DNA from 4 places in the Vibrio sp. SCP2 genome. Region 2 is predicted to be linked to each of the others. Evidence: predicted binding sites of a transcription regulator. Region 2 holds the regulator's gene; each other region holds the start of a gene.

Region 1 (5,705 bases), on a different contig from region 2:
ACGTCGTCGCTAGAGGGCGTCTGCTGCTCAACATGACCAATGATGCTTTGGTAATAGCGACGGATATTTTCTACGTAATTACGCGCTTCATCACCGCGGGCAAAACCATAACGAGTTTGGCTGTAGTATTTCTTTTGACGCAGCAGTGGCAGACGGTCTTTTACATCGGACCACGCATCTGGGTTCCCGCCCTGACGTTTAGTCAGGCGTCTTGCATCCATCATATGTCCATAACCCACGTTATATGAAGCCAGCGCAAACCAGATCTTTTCGTGCTCTTCAATCGAATCAGGAATGCGATCGACCATTCTACGCAGGTACTCTACACCGCCGCGCACTGATTGCTCAGGATCGAGACGGTTAGTCACTCCAACACTTTTTGCCGTTGGTAAGGTCAGCATCATCATACCGCGTACACCAGTCGGAGATTTTGCCACCGGGTTCCAGTGAGACTCTTGGTAAGCCAATGCTGCGACTAAGCGCCAGTCAAATTCATCTGAATACTTCTTAAATAAAGGCGACCATTTAGGCAGTTTGGAATCGAGTGCACGAATGAAGGCGCGAGTATCGACATAATCAAAGCTGCCAATGTGGCCAATGTATTTCTCTTCTAAAGAAGCAAGATGTCCCGATTGATTAACCGCACCGAAAAACTCAATCAATAAGCCATATAAGCTTTCATCCTGAGAAGGGCGCAAGAACCATGAGATAGGTTGGTCTTCAGTCAGTTCGAATGCTAAAGCAATATCAGGGTAGATACGTTGTGATAATGAAACCTCGACCGAATCTGCGACAGTGAATCTAAGTTCCCCTTGAGAGACGGCTTTAAGCAGATCGTTAACGTCAGCATTGGGGTCGATATGGTAAGAAAATTCTGGGTGCTGAGCCTGAATGTCGGTCAGAGTCTTATTGAAGTGAGAATCTCCAACAATACTCAAAACGTCTTTTCCTTCATTTTTCTCAATCAATTCAGCCTGCTTTGCAAGCAACTGCTTTAAGTTTCTTGGACGCCAATTGCCTTTTTTGTAGACCACTTGTTGGCTTACGTAATAGTAAGCAGGGCCTGGACGAAAGTTTTTGAGCCTTTCTGGAGATTGACTCAGCCCCGCGGCAATGATGTCGATCTCTCCTTTTTCTAGAGCAGGGTAAAGGCTAGAAATACGATAAGCAGGCTTCATTTCAAGCTGAACGCCCAATTCATTGGCAAACTCCCGCGCCAATTCATAATCGAGACCCGCAGGGCCATCTGGGCCAATGTAATACGATAGTTGATTATTGAGTGTGCCCACGCGCAGCACGCCACGCTCTTTAATTAAGTCGAGTTCACTTTTAGGTTCAGACTCTATTTGACAGCCAGAAAGCAGCAAAGCGGCAAACATAATTAGGCTCAGTGACTTAAAGTGACTTATATAATACTTCTTCATTAACAACGATCTCATACATCCAGTACGGCATTTATATCAAAGTGTCATAACAAGGCAAGCCAATCAGTGACTAGGCGAGATAAGAGTTCTTAAATTCTTAATCTTGCTGTATTTCAAAATTGACAAAAAAAATGACGCAAACGGTTGCTTTTGGTGTTACATCACAAAAACAATTGCTATATAATGCGCTCGCATCAAAGAGGTGGAATCGGCATAGGTTTGAAAAACCTTCGGGAATAGCTTCGAAGAAAATACAGTAACCCACTGAATTTATTCCAATATCACCTTAATCAATTGCATGAGAGACCTAAGCGCATGAGAATTTTTCGTGGCTCCCCAGCTCTATCTGAATTTCGTGTTAACAAGCTTCTAGAGCTTTGTCGTGAACTAGGCCTACCTGTAACAGGTATTTACGCTGAGTTTGCACACTTTGCTGATCTAACGACAGACTTAGATGCGTCTGAAGTTGAGAAACTAGAAAAACTACTGACTTACGGTCCAACAATTGAAGAGCACGAGCCAGAAGGTCTTCTTCTGCTTGCTACTCCTCGTCCTGGCACTATCTCGCCTTGGTCTTCAAAATCGACTGACATTGCTAATAACTGTGGTCTAGATAAAGTGGTTCGTCTAGAGCGTGGTACGGCTTATTACATTGAAACGTCTGCTGAACTGACAGAGCTTCAATTAGTCGAGCTTAAAGCAATTCTTCACGACCGCATGATGGAAGTGGTTTTCACTGATTTTGAATCTGCACAAGCACTTTTCCAAGTGGCAGAGCCAGCACCAGTGGCGGATGTTGACCTACTTAAAGGCGGCCGCGCCGCGCTTGAAAACGCAAACGTTACCCTAGGTCTTGCACTTGCTGATGACGAAATCGAATACCTTTACGACGCGTTCGTCAACAAGCTAGATCGTAACCCAACAGACATCGAGCTGATGATGTTTGCACAGGCGAACTCGGAGCACTGTCGTCACAAGATCTTCAACGCAGACTGGACTATCGACGGCGTTAAGCAAGAAAAGTCTCTGTTCAAGATGATCAAAAACACATTTGAAACCACACCAGAAAACGTGCTGTCTGCTTACAAAGATAACGCAGCGGTAATGGTAGGTTCGGATGTTGGCCGTTTCTTCCCGAACCCAGAAACACGCCAGTACGGTTACAACCAAGAAAAAGCCCACATCCTAATGAAGGTGGAAACGCACAACCACCCAACGGCTATCTCTCCTTGGCCGGGCGCATCTACAGGTTCTGGTGGTGAAATCCGCGACGAAGGTGCAACAGGTATTGGCGGTAAGCCAAAAGCCGGTCTAGTTGGTTTCACGACATCTAACCTACGCATTCCTGGTTTTGAACAGCCATGGGAAACAGACTTCGGTAAGCCAGGTCGTATCGTTAACGCACTGGATATCATGCTAGAAGGCCCACTTGGTGGCGCTGCGTTCAACAACGAATTTGGTCGTCCAAACCTACTTGGTTACTTCCGTACTTACGAAGAGAAAGTGAACTCTCACGCTGGTGAAGAAGTTCGTGGTTACCACAAGCCAATCATGATTGCTGGTGGTATGGGTAACATCCGTGACGAGCACGTGCAGAAGAAAGAGATCCCAGTCGGTGCAAGCCTAATCGTTCTTGGTGGTCCTGCAATGAATATCGGCCTTGGTGGCGGCGCGGCATCTTCAATGGCGTCTGGTCAATCAGCAGAAGATTTAGATTTTGCTTCAGTACAGCGTGAGAACCCAGAGATGGAACGCCGCTGTCAGGAAGTGATCGACCGTTGTTGGCAGCTTGGCGACGAGAACCCAATCGCATTCATCCACGACGTGGGTGCGGGCGGTATCTCTAACGCACTTCCAGAGCTTGTAGACGATGGCGAACGTGGCGGTATCTTCCAACTGCGTGATGTTCCAAACGACGAACCGGGTATGAGCCCACTTGAGATCTGGTGTAACGAATCTCAAGAACGTTACGTAATGGCGGTTGCACCAGAGAACATGGAAGTATTCGATGCGATCTGTAAGCGTGAGCGCGCACCATACGCTGTAGTAGGTGTGGCAACGGAAGAGCGTGAACTGAAACTTGAAGATTCTCACTTCGACAACACGCCAATCGACATGCCAATGGATGTGCTTCTAGGTAAGACGCCTAAGATGCACCGTGATGCGAAGACGCTAAAAGCGAATAACCCTGCAGTTAACCGTGACGGCATTGAGCTAAACGAAGCGGCAGAGCGTGTGCTACGTCTACCAACGGTTGCGGAGAAAACATTCCTTATCACGATCGGTGACCGCACGGTGACAGGTCTAGTGGCGCGTGACCAAATGGTTGGCCCATGGCAGGTGCCAGTAGCAAACTGCGCAGTAACAGCAGCAAGCTACGACACTTACCACGGTGAAGCGATGTCGATGGGTGAGCGTACGCCAGTGGCTCTACTAGACTTCGGTGCTTCTGCTCGTCTGGCGGTTGGTGAAGCAATCACGAACATCGCAGCGACAAACATCGGTGATATCAAACACATTAAACTGTCTGCGAACTGGATGTCTCCAGCTGGTCACCCTGGTGAAGATGCAGGTCTTTACGAAGCGGTGAAAGCTGTGGGTGAAGAGCTATGTCCAGCACTTGGTCTAACGATCCCTGTGGGTAAAGACTCAATGTCGATGAAGACCAAATGGGAAGAGAATGGCGAGCAGAAAGAAGTAACATCTCCGCTATCTCTAATCATCACTGCGTTTGCTCGTGTTGAAGATGTTCGTAAGACAATCACTCCTCAGCTTCGTACAGACAAAGGTGCTTCAAGCTTAGTACTTATCGACCTAGGTAACGGTCAAAACCGTCTAGGTGCAACAGCTCTAGCGCAGGTTTACAAGCAGCTTGGTGATAAGCCAGCAGACGTAGACAACGCTGCGCAGCTAAAAGGTTTCTACGAAGGCGTTCAAACTCTAGTTGCGAACGATCAAGTAGTGGCTTACCACGATAAGGGTGATGGCGGTCTATTCGTTACTTTAGCTGAGATGGCATTCGCAGGTCACTGTGGTGTTAAAGCTGATATCGCTGACCTAGGCGACGACGCTCTAGCTGCACTATTCAACGAAGAACTAGGCGCAGTACTTCAGGTTAAGAACGAAGATTTAGACGCTGTACTTTCAACGCTAGCAGCAAATGGTCTTGAAGCATGTTCACACGTAATCGGCTCTGTAGAAGCGTCGGACGAGCTAGTGATTACTTCCGGTGAGGCAGTAGTTCTTGAGCGTAACCGTACTGAACTACGTACTATCTGGGCAGAGACAACGCACAAGATGCAAGGTCTACGTGATAACCCGGCATGTGCTGACCAGGAGCACGAAGCGAAGAAAGACAACTCTGACCCAGGTCTGAACGTTAAGCTAAGCTTCGATGTGAACGAAGACATTGCAGCACCTTACATTGCTAAAGGTGCTAAGCCTAAGATGGCAATTCTGCGTGAGCAGGGTGTTAACTCTCATGTTGAGATGGCAGCAGCATTTGACCGTGCTGGCTTTGAAGCAACTGATATTCACATGAGCGACATCCTAACGGGTCAAGCGGTTCTAGAAGAGTACCAAGGCCTAGTGGCTTGTGGTGGTTTCTCTTACGGTGACGTACTAGGTGCGGGTGAAGGTTGGGCGAAATCTATTTTGTTCAACGAGCAAGCTCGTAATCAGTTCCAAGGCTTCTTCCAGCGTGAAGATACTTTCTCTCTAGGTGTGTGTAACGGCTGTCAGATGCTATCAAACCTGAAAGAGCTAATCCCAGGTGCAGATCTATGGCCACGCTTCGTACGTAACGAATCTGAACGCTTTGAAGCTCGCTTCAGCCTAGTGGAAGTTCAGAAGTCTGACTCTGTATTCTTCGACGGCATGGCAGGTTCTCGTATGCCAATCGCAGTTTCTCACGGTGAAGGCCGCGTAGAAGTGCGTGATGCTGACCACCTAGCGGCGATTGAAGCATCAGGTACGGTTGCAGTTCGTTACGTGGATAACCACGGTAACCCAACGCAGCAATACCCGAACAACCCGAACGGTTCGCCAAACGCAATCACAGGTCTAACGACTCAAGATGGCCGTGTGACTATCATGATGCCACACCCAGAGCGTGTATTCCGTACAGTCGCGAACTCTTGGTCTCCTGAAGGTTGGGGCGAGAACGGTGCTTGGATGCGTATGTTCCAAAACGCACGTAAGAACATCGGCTAATTAAGCAGAGATTCGTTCTCTACACTGCAAATAGTAAAGCGCTGGTTGAAAGGCTAGCGCTTTCTTTGT
Region 2 (5,705 bases):
TTAAGCGTTGGTTTATTCTCACTTCGGAAGTTAATCCACTGATGAAGTATTTTAAGGATAGAGAACTGCCTATCCCAACGCTCTATTTGATGGGGGAGAAAGACTATATGTTTATTCAGCCTGTCAAAGAGATGGTTGCTGCACATCGCAAGAGCAAGTTACTTGAGATTGCCGATTGCGGCCATGTATGTAACGTTGAGCGCCCAGAAGAGTTCAATCACCATTCGATTTCATTTATTCAGCAGCAAATTGAAGCGCCTAAAATCGGTTAAGGTGCTGCTTGTCCGCATTGCCAACATGCGCCAAATTGAGGCTCGTTCATTTCCCCACATTGGTTGCAACGCCAATTACTGCCAACATCCGCATTGTTAAACTGCTCGATAACCGTATTGGCGTGCTTGGCTTGATCTGGGTCGAGTAGCCAGACATAAGGTTCGCTGCTCTCGCCAAAAGGTATTTCACCTTGGAGCCCAAACACGCCTTCACCACGAACTTCACACTCAATCTGTTGAGACTTAAGAAGCTCACAAACAATGTGAGCTTCAGTAGGTGTCGATGCAGAATATATCCTCATTAAGCATTTCCATTTGATGTTGAAGGGGAGCTCTTAATTTTCGCCATGACCCATTTAGCAATCACCGGGAATAAGCCGAGAAGTGCAAAAGAGGCTAAAACGGTTGGAGAGACGATACCCGACAAGCTGTCAATTTGAGCCAGTTGTGTCCCGGCATTTAAGTAAACGGCTGTTCCAGGCAACATACCGAGTTGACTCACCAAATAGAATCGAGCCGTCGCGATAGGTGTTAAACCCATTAACAAGTTGATGAGGAAGAATGGGAACACTGGAATTAATCTCAGTGAGAACAGATAAAATGCGCCATCTTTTTCAACGCCTTGGTTGATGGCATTGAGCTTTTCACCAAATTTGCTTTGTACCCAATCACGCAACAAGTATCGGCTGCTCAAAAATGCGAGTGTTGCACCTATGGTGCTAGCGAAAGAAACTAGCAGTAAGCTCGTCCAGAAACCGAAAAGGGCAGCACCCAAAAGAGTCACGACCGCAGCGCCAGGAATAGAGAAAGCGGTGATGGCAACATAGGCGATAAAATAGCTAGCAGCTGCAATAGTAAAGTTGTCAGCGATAAATGCTGCAAGCTCTGCTTGTTGGGCTTTAGCGTTTTCTAGCGTGAGATACTGGCCAAAATTAACGCCAAGCAAAACAATCAAAGCGACGAAAACAATTCCTAGGATGATCTTTTTATTCATGTTGAGCAGCTCCATTTAATTTCATGGATATCAAATATTAGTGTTACTAGACAAGACAGGGAAAGCAAGCGACAAATTTCAAACTGCAGATAAAAAGCAATAAAAAAAGTCAGCACTAAGGCTGACTTCTTCTACATATATTGTATTGGATTAGCTGACTTGCGTTAACAGCTCCTGACGTCGGCTTTGTGGGATTACCGACCAGTGTGTGCCTTTAATTGCGCCTTCTAAAGCCCAGAGAAGTTCGATGTTGACATCGGCAGAGTGTGTGGACTGTATAGCCTTAAAAGCGTGTACGGCACCCACTTCTTCTAGGTTTTCAACCGTGTCTATACCTGCTTTCTTGAGCATACGCTCAGTCGCTAACCTTAAGTTCGGCAGATCCTTCAAACGGTTCGGCTTCGCTTGCGATTGGGTTTGCTTCTCTTGGTTTGCTGCTTTTAAAGCGACAGTCGCAATCTTTAACGTTTTACCTGCGTCTGCTGCCCAGTCATCACAAAGCGCAAAATACTTCGTCACTACGGGAAAGCCGCGTTTTTTGTATACGTAAGGTTCTAGCCCTTGAGATTTAAACTGTTTAGCGAGAGCCGCGTCCGCGCGTACGTGAAGCTTATCGTTGACGACAAGTGCGAACATAGTGTCATCAGCAAAAATGCCAAAGCCACCAAACATTGAGCGAGACTTGATATGTCCTAGCTGCTCAAATAAACGCATTGAGTCTTTTAGTATTGGTTTATCCATGCTGTGTTTTCTCGGTGTATAAGTATACGCCACCAATGCAGGTCCGAGAGATTAGCAAAATTATGCAGAGACATTGTCAGTAAGGTGTCATACGAGTGCAAGTAAAAGCGGTATGACAGTTTGCATATTCGCCATCGGCAACCCCGCTACCAGACAATAAATTGTTTAAGGCCGGAGGCTTTGCGTCCCATCCTTTCGGAATGGTTTGCCCTGTTCGTGGCATTAATCGAACACTTTAAGAATAAATAAATTCTGCGCAGAACATCACGTTTGTATAGGATAAATGTGACATTGGTTCAATAAATAGAGGAGAGATATACGCTTAGCCAATAGTACGGCTACTAGCTAAGCGTCTGACTTAAGGTTATTTATTTAGATTACGAACGGTATTACGCTCAACAATCTCTGGGTGCATCTCAAACACGCGTTTTTCGTGCTCTTTGTCTTTAATTCGCTCAAGAAGAATTTCAAAGGCATTCTTACCAACACGACGTTTGGGTTGGTGAACCGTTGTAAGTGGCGGAGAGAAGTACTCGGCCAGTTCAATATTATCGTAGCCGATTACTGAGATATCTTGAGGTATTTGAATGCCTTTCTGTTGTAGACGGCTCATTAAACCAAGTGCCATGGTGTCATTAAAACAGAACACGGCTGTTGGCTTTTTATCCATTGCAACAATTTTATCTGCCGCCAATACCGCTGTATCACATTCGAAGTTACCTTCAAGAATCCAATCTTCATTTACCGGTAGTTCCGCTTCGGCCATGGCACGCTTAAAGCCACTAATACGCTCAACACATGCTGCTTTTTCGAAGTGACCACTTAAACAAGCGATGTCAGTGTGACCACGTTCAATTAGGTATTTGGTTGCTAAGTAGCCGCCTTCTTCTGAGTTATCGATGATCTTATCTGCTTGAGAACTTTCTGGGCCCCAATCCATAACTACTTTTGGAATATCTTTGTGGCGATCAAGCATTTCGCTCAGCTCTTCGGTCAGGTCTGAACACATCACTAAGATGCCATCTACGCGCTTTTCAGCCAGCATGCGAATGTAGTCGCGTTGTTTTTCATAGATGCCGCCTGTATTACACAGAATCAAGGTGTAACCTTGGCGGTAACAGTAGCTTTCTACGCCGTCGATAACTTCTGAGAAAAATAGGTTCGTCGATTGCGTCACTAACATACCGATTGTACGAGTAGTGTTGCACTTAAGACTACGAGCAACTGCACTCGGTGCATAATTAAGCTCGGTTACCGCTTCCATCACTTTTTCTTGTGTCGCTTCGGCAACAAAGCGTGTTTTGTTAATCACGTGAGACACAGTGGTTGTTGAAACACCAGCAAGGCGAGCAACGTCTTTAATAGTGGCCATAAATTTTGTCCTGTCGATGACTGCCACGAGAATATATTCAGTTTAGAATAAGTTGGCAGAAAGTATCAGAAACACAAAAACCGCTCTTATTTAGCGGTTTGTATTTGAATAGTTCATTTTTATCGTTTGCGGTCACGATTTTAGACCGCAATCCGACTTAGGGCAAACACATTTCTTCGAACTGACCTGTGTCAGTTCACATTGTCAGACTCTATTCACCAATTAAGTATGTGCAATCTAACTCTAAGAATGCCACTGTGAGAGAAGCGATCGCCGAGTAAAAACCGAACTCATCGAGTGTTTGACACTTAGCTGAAAACTTAGGGGTCCAACTTAGAAGGTGCTGACGAATGAAGCCCTCTTGCTCGATCAGTGCTTCTTCAATATGACGCTCTTGCTCAAGCTCATTAGAGCGAATGATGAGGTTGCCGAGAAAATCCAGCTCAATGGCAATATGGTCAGCAGGTTCATTTAAGCCTTCATCGACAGCAACACCATGCTCTAGCATTAACGCTTCCATCTCTTTCGCTGGTTTGTCGTTAAGCAGGCCAGTCTCTCCAATGTACATTGAAGCGTAAGGTAGTGCAGAGTCGCGGTCAGACTTCAAAAATAGATCACAAAAATCAGCAGCAAGCTCTAGTTGTGCATCTTCGCGATCGATTAAGCGATTAAGTGCATCAATGACACGATCAATCGACGGTTTAAGAGCGGCATTCTCGCCAAGGCCAGTAAGGAAAGAGCGGATTTGAGCTGAATGGTACTGCTCAAGGTTCTCTTCAGTTAACTCTTTGGCGTAAAGGCTTGAAAGCCACCAATAGATTTCCGCACGTTTCTCGTTGAATGCTTTGATTTCTTGCATTAGGTATCACTCCCAAAATAACTACCTATTAGTGTAACTAATAAAAATGAATAGCGGTAATGGCTTACGTGACAATAAAAGATGAATTATGAGCATTTATTAACAAAGGCGGCGGTTTTGTCTTGAATCAATAAAAAATCATCTTTCTCGTTTTTAAAGTGATAAATACTAGAAATGTTACTATTTATGAATAGAATAAATGATAGAACTATTCCCAATGCAAATTAAGTGGTGCAGATGAGTTATCACGTACTAGTAGTAGAAGACGACGTAGTGACTCGCAGTAAGCTCGTTGGCTACTTTCAGAATGAAGGTTACCAAGTCAGCGAAGCAGAAAGCGGCGAGCAGATGCGAGACATGCTACAAAGCAACGCGATTGATTTGGTGATGTTGGATATTAATCTACCCGGTGAAGATGGATTAATGCTAACTCGCGAACTTCGCAGTCAATCAGACATTGGAATTATCCTGGTAACAGGACGCACGGACTGCATCGACAAAATCGTTGGTCTCGAAATGGGTGCCGATGACTATGTCACTAAACCTTTTGAATTACGCGAGCTATTGGTTCGAGTCAAGAATTTACTGTGGCGAATTTCCGCTGCACGTAACTCGTCGGGCTCTGACAGCGCAGCGAAGCAAGATGATAATGTTGTTCGCTTTGGTGAGTGGACGTTTGACGTTCAGCGCCGTGCACTGAGTCGTAACGGTGAGCCGGTTAAGCTGACTAAAGCAGAATATGAACTGCTTGTGGCTTTATCCTCTTATCCAAATCAGGTTCTCAGCCGCGAACGTATCTTAAACATGATCAGCCACCGTGTTGATGCGCCAAACGATCGCACCATCGATGTCTTGATTCGTCGCATGCGAGCAAAAATGGAATTCGATCCAAAGAATCCACAAATCTTTGTTACCGTTCATGGCGAAGGCTATATGTTTGCCGGTGACTAAGGTCAATAGACCCTAACACCAAGCTAACAGACATAAAAATACCGAGGCTTGCCTCGGTATTTTTCTATCTAGATTTCTTATTCTGATTGGTATCAAAAATCAAACTTTACTTTCAGCGGCTTGCAGCGCTTGCTCTTCATAATCTGACGCCCAATTCCTAAGCGTTTGCCAAATTTGACCTAAGGTTTCGTGCCAATAACGCTCGGTTTGCTCCAAGTACACCGCTTTAGGCGTGTATTTAGCCCATGCTTGCGTAACTTTATCATGCGCAAGGTAATTGGTCGGTGCAGGGTACGGCTTTAATCCTGCAGAGTAGAATTCATTCAGAGCACGCTCCATATGACTTGCTGAAGTCACCACAACCAGCTTTTTGGTATTAACGAATGCTGCCGCTTGTCTCGCTTCTTCCCAAGTATCTTTGGCGGTTTCTAACAGAATAATGTCAGATTTCGAGACGCCAAGGGCGAGAGCCACTTTCGCCATCATACGGGCATTGCTCACTTCAGAGCCGCCCGC
Region 3 (5,705 bases), on a different contig from region 2:
CGACGATGTTGAGTTAATAATCAAATCAAAGCTCTCGGACACAGCATCCATTGGCTGGGCAGAAATCTTTCCATAAGGCTGAAACATTTCTACCAACTGCTGCGCTTTAGCATAGGTACGATTGGTGACCACAATTTCAGCTGGTTGCTGATCGAGTAATGGTTTAATCACACCTCGCGCTGCACCACCAGCCCCAATCAGCAGAATACGAGCCCCTTTTAGCATAACCTGATATTGCAACAAGTCTTGGACAAGCCCTTCGCCATCAGTGTTGTCGCCTAGAATCTCACCATCATCAAGTTTTTTTAGCGTATTAACTGCACCTGCTAGCTGCGCGCGCTCGGTGACACGATTCGCAAAACGGAAAGCGTCTTCTTTAAATGGCACAGTGACATTGCACCCTTTGCCACCCTCGGCAAAAAACTCACTCGCAGCTTGGACAAAAGCATCGGTTGCCGGACTCTGAGTGGTATAGGTCAAAGACTGATTAGTTTGACGAGCAAATAGCGTATGAATAAATGGTGATTTACTTTGGGCGATTGGGTTACCAAAAACAACGTAGTTGTCTATTTGCTGAGTCATATCCTTACCTATCAGAAACAAAAAGGGCCAATGCGGAACATTGACCCTATCACTATCTATATAAGGAGGAAAGTATTACCACTCTCTCGGTTTAAGGTAATGATCATACAGCTCAGCCTCTGGAGAGTTTGGCTCCACTTGGTAAGCGTATTCCCATCGAGCGAGTGGCGGCATAGACATAAGAATAGACTCTGTGCGGCCTCCGCTTTGTAAGCCAAACAATGTGCCACGGTCAAAGACTAAGTTGAACTCCACGTAGCGCCCACGACGATACAACTGGAACTGGCGTTCACGCTCACCGTACTCAGTCTCTTTACGACGTTCAACAATCGGTAGGTATGCCTGGCAATAGCCCTCACCAACCGCTTTAATATAGTCAAAACACTTATCAAACTGCCAATGATTGAGATCATCAAAGAATAAGCCACCAACCCCACGAGTTTCATCTCGGTGAGGTAAGTAGAAGTATTTGTCGCACCATGCTTTATGCTCCGAGTAAACGCCTTCGCCAAACGGTGCGCACACTTCTTTCGCTGTGTTGTGCCAATACTGCGCATCTTCTTCAAATGGGTAGAAAGGTGTTAGATCGAAACCGCCTCCAAACCACCAAATCGGCTCCTCACCCTCTTTTTCTGCAATAAAGAAACGAACGTTGGCATGCGACGTAGGTACATATGGGTTGTTTGGATGCATAACCAAGGAGACACCCATCGCTTCGAAACGACGTCCCGCTAATTCAGGGCGATGCGCCGTGGCAGAAGCTGGCATTTCTTTACCTTGCACATGAGAAAAGTTCACTCCACCTTGCTCAAACACAGCACCATCTTTCATCACACGAGTACGCCCACCACCACCTAGCTTCTCTCCAGGCTCGCGATGCCATGCATCTTCAACAAATACCGCTTGTCCATCTGCCTCTTCAAGCTGCTGACAAATTGAATCCTGAAGATCCATTAAAAATTGCTTTACCGTTTGTTTATCTATGGCTGACATACAACTTCCTTTACTGCAGGGTTATCCCTGTCTTAATACTTGTAGTGATTGAGCATCACGAATTTCGCTAGGCTTTTCTCTGCCACCTGTTTGGCCTTCAAGTACCGCAATCTGATCATAACCAAACTGCAAATAAACTTCTTCACTTGTCTTACATGGTGGCTGACCGGACAAGTTTGCGCTGGTAGAGGTTAACGGCTTTCCGAATGCATTACACATCTTTTGTACCAAAGGATGATCCGTCACTCGCACTGCTATCGATTGATGTTGACCAGATACCCACCGAGATACGCGATCACTCGATGGCATTATCCAAGTGATCGGCCCTGGCCAACTCTGTTTGACCCTGATTAGCTGTTCTTGAGTCAGCTGAGATTCATCGATATACGGAATTAACTGCTGGTAACTCGCCGCGATAAGAATGAGCCCTTTATCGACCGGGCGCTGCTTAAGATCCAGTAGCTTACGCACTGCTTCACTATTATCGGGATCACAACCCACGCCAAAGACTCCTTCGGTTGGATAAGCGATCACTTCACCATCCATCAAAGCGTTCAGTGCTTGATTAAAGTTTTCCACTTAGTCACACCTTAGTAATTCTCTACAGGCTTAAGTCTACAAACAATCTCAATCCGAGACTAAAGCTATTTATTAATAAATTCCCAAGCTAAGTATTTCACCACGACGCAAACGTTTGCTTAAGTATAAAATCTCCGTATAATGCGCTCAAAATGTTTGCTCACCAATTCTATGCAGCTTTGAAGGAGTTTGAGATGAAAGTCGGTATCATCATGGGTTCTAAATCAGATTGGCCAACCATGAAACTAGCAGCAGAAATGCTCGATAGATTCGGGGTTGAGTACGAAACTAAAGTGGTTTCTGCACACCGTACCCCTCAACTTCTTGCAGACTATGCAAACAGCGCTAAAGAGCGTGGTTTAAAAGTAATCATTGCTGGTGCTGGCGGTGCTGCGCACTTACCAGGCATGGCAGCAGCCTTCACTTCACTGCCAGTTCTAGGTGTTCCAGTTCAGTCTCGCGCACTTAGTGGTCTAGACTCTCTATACTCCATCGTGCAAATGCCAAAAGGTATTGCTGTTGGTACTTTGGCTATCGGCGAAGCGGGTGCGGCAAATGCAGGTATTCTCGCTGCGCAAATTCTTGGTACACATGATGAAGCTGTAATGGCGAAAGTTGAAGCTTTCCGCGCTGAACAGACAGAAACGGTTTTAGCGAACCCAAATCCTGCAGAGGACTAAGTCATGCATGTTTTAGTGCTAGGTGCTGGTCAATTAGCTCGCATGATGTCACTGGCTGGCGCGCCGCTTAATATTGATATCTCAGCATATGACGTTGGCAGTAAAAATATCGTTCATCCACTCACGCAGACTGTGATTGGCCACGGACTTGAAAACGCCATCGCTCAAGCGGATGTTATCACCGCTGAGTTTGAGCATATCCCTCACGATATTCTGGCAATCTGCGAGCAAAGTGGAAAGTTCTTACCTTCGACTGAGGCGATAAAAGCAGGCGGCGATCGCCGTATCGAGAAGCAGTTGCTTGATGACGCAGATGTACGCAATGCAAAGTACTTTGTAATCAATACACGTGAAGACTTTGACCAAGCCATTGCACACGTTGGCATCCCTATGGTGCTAAAAAGTGCGCTTGGCGGATACGATGGAAAAGGTCAGTGGCGTTTAAAAGATCCAGCTCAAATCGAGACCATTTGGACGGAAATGGCCGAGTGCATTGCTGCATCTGAAACTCAAGCGATCGTAGCTGAAGAGTTCGTGCCATTTAACCGTGAAGTTTCCCTAGTTGGTGCACGCAGCGAAGATGGTAGCGTTGCCGTTTATCCATTGGCTGAAAATGTTCACACCAACGGTGTACTGACTCTGTCTACTGCCATCGCAGATACTGAGCTGCAACAACAAGCAAAACAGATGTTTACTGCTGTCGCCAATAAGCTCGATTACGTTGGTGTATTAGCCCTTGAGTTTTTCGATGTCGACGGCACCTTGCTGGTCAATGAGATTGCCCCACGGGTGCATAACTCTGGACACTGGACTCAACAAGGTGCAGAAACTTGTCAGTTTGAAAATCACTTAAGAGCGGTATGCGGCTTACCACTAGGCAGCACTAAACTGATTCGTGAAACTTCAATGATTAATATCTTGGGTGAAGATACCTTACCGAGTGAATTACTCGCGATGGATGGGGTGCACATTCATTGGTATGGCAAAGAGAAGCGTACGGGCCGCAAAATGGGTCATATTAACGTGTGTGGTGATTACAGCGGTGAACTGCAGCGTAAACTGTGTGCACTTGCCGATCTGTTAGATGAACAAGCATTTCCTGCTGTTCATGAGTTTTCCGCAAACTTCGCCCAATAACTCAGTTTATAGATAGCAAAAACGGCGCTTGATGCGCCGTTTTTTATTATTCAGATTGTGTGTGATGACACTTTCGGTCGGCACACTGCCTTTTGACTCCACTGGCGAGCTTCTTCTCAACTAACAGTGGAAAACCACATTTCTCACACTGACCTGAAATCGGCGGCTGATTGACAGCAAACTTACATTTCGGATAGTTGTCACAGGCATAGAAAACCTTACCAAAGCGAGTTTTACGCTCCACTAACTGGCCTTTATTGCACTCTGGACAAGTATGGTGTTCCGGCTGCTGCAGTTCTTGCTTAGGTTGATCTAAAGACTCGATGTGATTGCACTGCGGGTAATGACTACAGCCAATAAACATCCCATAGCGCCCCTGACGAAGAACCAGCTCGTTACCACATTCAGGGCAAGCAACACCGAGCTCTTTAACGATGTGACCGTCGTTCTGATGCAAGGGTTTAATGTAGTCGCACACAGGGTACTGATCGCAACCTAAGAAAGGACCATGTTTACCGTGGCGAAGGTGAAGTTCACCTTCGCGCTGTTCACTTTGGCATTTAGGACAAGCTTGGTGTTCTAGCGCATGTTCATGGGCTGAAAACAGCTGATGATCAATTTTATTGCTCATATCAACTCTGAAAGGTTAGTGAAGGATACCTTGTTCTTTGGTATACAGCAGCTCTTCCATAAGTGTGTATGCATTCTCGTTGCCTGGTACATTAAATAGCACCATAAGCACAATCCATTTCAGATCATCAAGCTCAAACTCGTCGGTCTCTAGGCCCATAATGCGATCAATAACCATCTCCCGAGTTTCAGTCGTGAGGACGTTAACTTGCTCTAAGAAGGTCAAAAAGCCACGGCACTCTAGACTTAAGCGCTCACACTCTTTCGTTGTATAAATACGAGTCGAGTTCGACGTGCTGCACACCGAAATCGCAGAGTGGGTTTCACTTTGCTGCAGTGCTGCTAGCTCTTCTAGCCAGACAAGGGCTTTGTAAATGTCTTTTTGATGAAAGCCTGCGCGAAGAAGCTCTTCTTCTAGCTCATCTTGATTGACTTGTAACTCTGCATCGCTATGGATGTAGGTTTCGAATAGATACATTAAGATATCCATCATCATAGCTAGCCCCTCCCCTTTCGAATATAGCCACCGGAAACTGCAACAACATGCCCTGAAAGCTCAAGCTCCAAGAGCTGCATCATGACGTCCTGCACAGGTATATTGGTCCTGTTTGCAAGAATATCAACTGGTATAGCCTTACTTCCTACGTTAGCTAACAGCAGAGGAAATGGCAATTCTTCTTTACTATCTATTTCCTCGAAAAGTTCATTTTGAATCGGTGGCTTACTGGAATTAGACCAGCGTAAAAGCGTCTCTATTTCATCAACTATGTCCTGAACTCGCATCACCAAACACGCACCTTGCTTAATCAACAGGTTACAGCCGCGTGCATTTGAATCGTGGATAGAACCCGGAATAGCAAACACGTCACGCCCTTGCTCTATGGCATAGCGCGCCGTAATCAAGGAGCCACTTTTCTCTGCGGCTTCAACCACCAGCACTCCAACAGAAAGGCCACTAATAATTCGATTGCGGCGCGGAAAATGATCGGCTTTAGGCTTCGCTTTAGGATGAAACTCCGAAACTAGCGCCCCTCCAGAATCAAGAATTCTCCTAGCAAGTTCACGATGTCTAGCTGGGTAAATAGTTTCTAAACCGCTGCCGAG
Region 4 (5,705 bases), on a different contig from region 2:
GTTATAACCCTTTTATTTTATTCTTAGCTAAGTTTTCTTGTTGCTTAAGGAACATGAAGAAGTTTGTCTCACTAATAAATGGGTTCCCATTTGCACCTAGCTTCTCTCTATTCTCAAATAGATAATTTTTATGTGGATGGTTTGAAAGGTTAACGCTTACTAAAGGCGGCTGGAGTGAAATCTTTCTAATTTTCTCCATACTACTCAAGAACTGTTTAATCATTTTAGGGTCGTTGCTACTTACGCTATGGCCACCAACGATAAAAGCACGATGTTCAGCGCCTTTATCTTTGACTGTAAATTCTAGGGAAAAATCACCTTCGGTATGACCCGGTGTGAGATAGAACTTAAACCCATGACCACCAATAACCATAGAGGTATCACTTTTTATCTCTATGTCTAGGGTTGGTGGAAGGAACTTATTCTCACCTTTGCTTTTGTTTGACTGCTGTATGGATAGCTCATGAGCACTTTTTGTCATCAAAACTTTTGATCCGTACATCTTCTGAAGTAACTGAGCGCCCCCAACATGGTCAGAATGCCCATGCGTTACCAATATGTGCGTTATTGGCTCATCTTCTAACCCTAGCTTCTCAAGATTGATAGGAATCCACTTAGAATAAGGGAAATCAAGTGTATCAATTATCACTAATCCGTCATCTGTATCAATTGCATATGATGAAACCCATTTGTCCCCAACATAATAAACATTATCAAACATCTGAAACGGTTCTACATAACCGTTCTTATCATTCATCGTTGGAACGTTTTTGCTTGAGGAAGCAAAGACCGATGCACTGAAAAGGACACCTAATAAAATTTTTTTCATGAAATCACCTGCAAACATTTACTGCTTAGTTTGAGCTCTGACTTACCAATACACTTCTTGCGCGCTCAGCCAGTCCAAAAGGGAGCTACGATTTTGATTGCAATTTATTGCATAATCAAGGCGAAAGATACCCTATTTACGTTATGGCCTAGCGATAGAACTACAGCATTCGGATGGGGATACAACTCTTTTTAGAAATGAGAGTTGTTGAATTGACTCTGTTGACTAAATTAATCTTATGAAATTTTGGGGCTATCCAAACAAACTTTGAGGCATAAACAATCCAACCTTTTCTATGATTTCTAGTTCGCTTTAAACCGAAAATCCAATTAACGACAACATATCAAAACAAAAATGCCCTCAAAGCGAGGGCATTTGCAATCGGTTGGGGGAGCTTAATCGATCAGGCCGTAGTCGCGGCTAAGGATATCGATGATCTCTTGCTTCGGATTTTCGCTCAGGTGGATTTCAGAGCCTGTGATTTTCTCAGCAATACCGAGGTAAGTCTTAGAAATATCCATCAGGGCTTCTAGTGGTAGTGCATTGTCACGCGCTAATGCTTCACGCTCATCCATACGCTCTTTGTTAAGCAGAATGTCTGGGTCAGGGAAGTGGTTAAGCAAGAACTGACGGAAACCTTCTTTCGAGTTCTCTACGATATTACCTGCGTCATATTCGCGCTCGTCCCAAATGCGTGATGAATCTGGTGTGCCTACTTCATCCATGTAGATAAGCTTTTCGTTACCTGCCGCATCATTGACGTAGCCAAACTCAAATTTGGTATCAACAAAGATTTGCTCGATTTCTGCAAGAGCGTTGCTAATTACAACAAAACCTTCACGTAGCAGCTTTTCGTATTGAGCAATGTCGTCTGCTTTAGAGAAGTTGAATGCTGCGAAGTTATCAACGATGTTTTGGCGAGTAATGTTGACGTCATCCGCTTCAGGCACGCCCGGAATGCCTTTTAAAATACCTTTTGTTGAAGGTGTCATCAGCAACTCTGGTAGCGCTTTATCCTTTTCTAGTCCTTCCGGTAACTCAATACCGCAGAACTCGCGTTCGCCTTTCTCATAAGAGCGCCACATTGAACCAGTAATGTATTGGCGGCAAATCGCTTCGATCATAATTGGTTTCGCTTTTTGAACGATCCAAACGAAAGGGTGAGGAATATCAAGGATGTGGCTGTCAGCCAAGCCGTTGTCTTTGAACAGCTTAAACCAGTGGTTGGAAATCGCATTGAGCGCTGCGCCTTTTCCAGGAACCCCTTTTAAGCCGCCTTCAGCATGCCAGATACAGTCAAACGCTGAGATACGATCACTGATTACCATGATAGCAAGAGGCGCATCAGGGGCAACGTCATAACCTTTTTCTTGGATAAGACGCTTGCTGTCTTCTTCAGTTAGCCAGTAAACAGAGCGTACTTTTCCGCTGTGGACGGGTTTATCGGTACGAATTGGAAGATCATCGTTAACAGCAAGAACTTGATCAGCGAGACTCATTTTGACATTCCTATACTTTAGCAAGGTGGTGAAATTATCAACGCAGATAATTTATTTGCTTCGCATAATACCAGAACTATTTTGTGCTGCCAGAGAAAAAGCAAACGTTTGCTTTGTTTTTTCTCTATATGGCGAAAAACAGCTCAATAGGGTGCAAAAAAGAAAAAGCCCCACACAAGGTAGGGCAAAAAGACAGTGAATTTGTTGAGCTTGTTAGTGATACTGGTTAACTCTGCCCTCAACGAAAAAGACTTCACACTGGAATTGGATAGCATGGTTGCGCAGTAAGCTTTGCTCAACCATAGGAATATTGTTTGATGCAACAACAGCACTGGCATTACCTGATTCAATCGCTTTTTTAACAATTTCAAACTCAGACTGTTTTTGAGAAGCTTTCATCTGGATAATTTTCTTACAGCTCACATTGAAGGCAGCGAACTGCTCATAGTCAGGGCGAGGACATTCAGCAGTAAATAAGATCCATTGTTTCTGGCCAGAAAGGCCAGCTAGGCGACTTAACGTATCGTTATCGATGTTCATTGGCGCGGTAGGTTGAGCCAAAACATTGTATTTAGAGAACGTGTGAGTTTGAGTATGTGCCTGAATCATAATTACTGTTCCTTTGTACATGCTGTATGGTTATACAGTAGTTTTTATTGGCTGTGTTGGCAAGCATTTTTGTGCAGCATTTAAACAGAATTAGAACGGCGCGAGTTTGAGGTGTTATTTAAGGTGTTGATATATATAATAAATATGAGGTTTTTGGGTGTGAGAGAGATTTGACAAATAATTCATAAATAGTGATGCAGGTCACTATGGCTTATACAGTGTTATACAGTAGTACTGGATAGCACTGTATGTCAGATCGTCAGTAGCGCTATAAGAATCGCTCGGGGAAGTCGCTAAAAATCGCGTCTAGGTTAGGGAGGTGTTTCAGTGAGTTCGGGTTGTTGACGGTGTAGCTCCATACCTGATATCCGTCACGCTTGAGTTGTTCAATCTGCTGCTTGTTAGCCCAGCGGTAGTTGATGTTGCAACTAAACGCATCGACTTCTTTAAGGAGAGCTTTGGTTTTCTTGTCGAGACGGTTACACAAGACACCAAGTCGATATTGCGGGAGCGATTGGCTAAGTTGACGTATCACTGCATGACTGAAACTTGAAAGCACAACATCGCAAGGAGCAACATTACTCTTGGCTAATTGCTCTTTGAGCAACTCACACACTTTTTGAGCATCATGGCGGTCTACTTTTATCTCAAGGTTGAGTTTTAAGTTGTGTGTTTTAGCTAAGGTGAGAAGTTCCTCTAGTGTGAGAAGGCGCTGATTAGCAAACTCTGTATTAAACCAAGCGCCAAAGTCATACTGCTTTAGCTGCTTCAGAGTCAGTTTATCGATTCGACCGGAACCGTCACTGCATCGATTAATTGTATGATCGTGACAGATAACAAGTTGGTCGTCCTTTGTGGGTTGTACGTCTACCTCAACCCAATGGAGCCCGAGGTTAATGGCCGCTTCTATACTCGATTTTGTATTTTCAGGGTAGCGACCGGCGACTCCGCGATGTCCAACAATAATCATATTTTCTTCTCAATGATGGAAAGAGAACAGATTACTCCTTCGCTGAAATTTTGGATAGATAATTCATAGCCATTACAGCCTAAATCTGACACTATCAGTCGGATATTAATAATAAAATAGATAGGTCGTTAGACCTTAGAGAGATGTAAATTGAACGCTGAAAGTAAAGCTGCCTGGATTCTGTTCTTCACCACTGCACTCGCTGGTTTAGGCTGGATCTTCTCCAAAGAAGCAATACAAGGTCTTCCCCCATTTGGTTTTGTTGGGTTGCGCTTTGTTGTGGCTTCTATTTGCTTGTTACCACTGTGCTATAAGCGCTTTAGGGACTTAACAACCCAATTGCTACTTCAAGCCATAGGAGGAGGTAGCATTCTGGCGTTAGCGCTACTGACTTGGGTTTATGCAATTTCTATCAGTGAGACGCTCGGTGAAGGGGCATTTATTGTCAGCCTTTCGATGATCATTGTGCCAATCATTGCATGGGTACTTTACAAAGAAAGACCGAAAAGAGCCTTTTGGGTTTCGATGCCGATTGCTATCGCTGGCTTAGCAATGCTGTCATTAACGGATGGGTGGAAAAGCTCAGCAGGGCAATTGTGGTTTCTTGCCAATGCCTGTCTTCTTGCGCTTCACTTCAATGTGAACAGCAAGCTCGCGCAGAAAATTCCTGTTTTGATGCTAACTTGCATTCAACTGTTTGTAACCGGAGTTCTGGCACTGGTTGCCTCGTCACTATTTGAAACAATACCTGAAAGTGTTGAAGCGTCTATTTGGGGTTGGTTTGCTCTCAGCGCGCTGCTAGCCACCAGTCTTAGATACGTGATGCAAACACTAGGGCAGAAGGGATGTAACCCTGCCAACGCTGCGCTTATCATGCTTTTGGAACCAATCTGGACGGTTGTCCTGAGTATTCTCTGGTATGGAGAACAACTATCACGCAACAAGTTAATTGGATGCAGCTTAATTCTACTTGCTCTGATCTTCTACCGAACTGATGGTCGACTGTTTAAAGGAAGAAACTGATCATAGCTCATCCGTAGTCGTAAATTCTGTTATTTATTTTTAGCATAAAATTAAATTGGAATAATTGATGTAATTGTTAGTACAATCCACAGTTAAGAGGTAACGAATACAGGGAAAGTTAAATGAAAATCGGTGTAATTGGAGCAGGTTCAGTCGGGGTTGGGGTGTGTAACTACCTCCTGACACTGGGTAGCATTAGTGAATTGGTGCTGCTTGATAAAGACTTGCAACGAGCAGAAGGAGAGGTGTTTGACTTTAGGCACACCTCAGCACTGACGTTTTCAAAAAATACCCATCTAGTACCTACTGATGATTACTTAACGCTGATTGGTGCCGACATCGTGGTTATTACCGCGGGTGCTCAAATCAAGCAAGGTCAAACTCGTATCGATCTGGCTGAAATCAATAGCCGCATCGGTGTTGATATTGCAAAACAAGTTGAACGAGTCGCACCTAACGCCACATTGATTGTTGTCAGTAACCCTTGTGACTTAGTCGCCCACTTTATTGCCACCAATACCAGTTTTCCGCGCTCGAAAGTCATCAGTAGTGGTTGTGTAATTGATACGGCACGCTTGATGAGTATTGTCGCTAGCCGTGTCAATCTGGATCCTAAAAACGTGTTTGGTTATGTGTTAGGGGAACATGGGAGTCATTGCTTTACGCCTAAGAGCCTCATCTCCATTGCTGGGCAGCCGGCCGATTTCTATTGTGATACTCACCATATCGAGCGAATCTGTGCCGACGAGCTACTTGAGTCGGTAAAACAAGCGGG

What was found. Region 2 encodes PurR, which represses purine synthesis genes. Its sites were predicted from a motif close to TNANGNAAACGTTTNCNTNA; they were not measured.
Region 1: the regulator PurR is predicted to act here: its motif matches at 1,557-1,576, upstream of purL (phosphoribosylformylglycinamidine synthase).
Region 3: the regulator PurR is predicted to act here: its motif matches at 2,258-2,277, upstream of purE (5-(carboxyamino)imidazole ribonucleotide mutase).
Region 4: the regulator PurR is predicted to act here: its motif matches at 2,425-2,444, upstream of AC5O63_RS10615 (phosphoribosylaminoimidazolesuccinocarboxamide synthase).

Annotation. Positions count from the first base shown of each region.
Region 1 covers NZ_JCAFVV010000008.1:126,836-132,540, reverse strand. Annotated here, with positions in the region: gene mltF (membrane-bound lytic murein transglycosylase MltF) at 1-1,424, opposite strand, end outside; gene purL (phosphoribosylformylglycinamidine synthase) at 1,740-5,636, shown strand.
Region 2 covers NZ_JCAFVV010000003.1:407,014-412,718, reverse strand. Annotated here, with positions in the region: gene AC5O63_RS13015 (alpha/beta fold hydrolase) at 1-272, shown strand, start outside; gene AC5O63_RS13010 (putative signal transducing protein) at 269-574, opposite strand; gene AC5O63_RS13005 (TVP38/TMEM64 family protein) at 574-1,266, opposite strand; gene AC5O63_RS13000 (TfoX/Sxy family DNA transformation protein) at 1,417-2,007, opposite strand; cyclic di-GMP riboswitch class I at 2,141-2,227, opposite strand; gene purR (HTH-type transcriptional repressor PurR) at 2,372-3,379, opposite strand; gene torD (molecular chaperone TorD) at 3,591-4,238, opposite strand; gene torR (two-component system response regulator TorR) at 4,476-5,189, shown strand; gene elyC (envelope biogenesis factor ElyC) at 5,289-5,705, opposite strand, start outside.
Region 3 covers NZ_JCAFVV010000013.1:71,636-77,340, reverse strand. Annotated here, with positions in the region: gene aroE (shikimate dehydrogenase) at 1-582, opposite strand, end outside; gene hemF (oxygen-dependent coproporphyrinogen oxidase) at 658-1,575, opposite strand; gene tsaC (L-threonylcarbamoyladenylate synthase type 1 TsaC) at 1,597-2,154, opposite strand; gene purE (5-(carboxyamino)imidazole ribonucleotide mutase) at 2,349-2,834, shown strand; gene AC5O63_RS21075 (5-(carboxyamino)imidazole ribonucleotide synthase) at 2,838-3,971, shown strand; gene AC5O63_RS21070 (DNA topoisomerase family protein) at 4,018-4,602, opposite strand; gene AC5O63_RS21065 (DUF494 family protein) at 4,618-5,097, opposite strand; gene dprA (DNA-processing protein DprA) at 5,100-5,705, opposite strand, start outside.
Region 4 covers NZ_JCAFVV010000002.1:608,234-613,938, forward strand. Annotated here, with positions in the region: gene AC5O63_RS10610 (MBL fold metallo-hydrolase) at 2-829, opposite strand; gene AC5O63_RS10615 (phosphoribosylaminoimidazolesuccinocarboxamide synthase) at 1,225-2,328, opposite strand; gene AC5O63_RS10620 (hypothetical protein) at 2,542-2,937, opposite strand; gene AC5O63_RS10625 (glycerophosphodiester phosphodiesterase family protein) at 3,206-3,907, opposite strand; gene AC5O63_RS10630 (DMT family transporter) at 4,058-4,930, shown strand; gene AC5O63_RS10635 (lactate/malate family dehydrogenase) at 5,053-5,705, shown strand, end outside.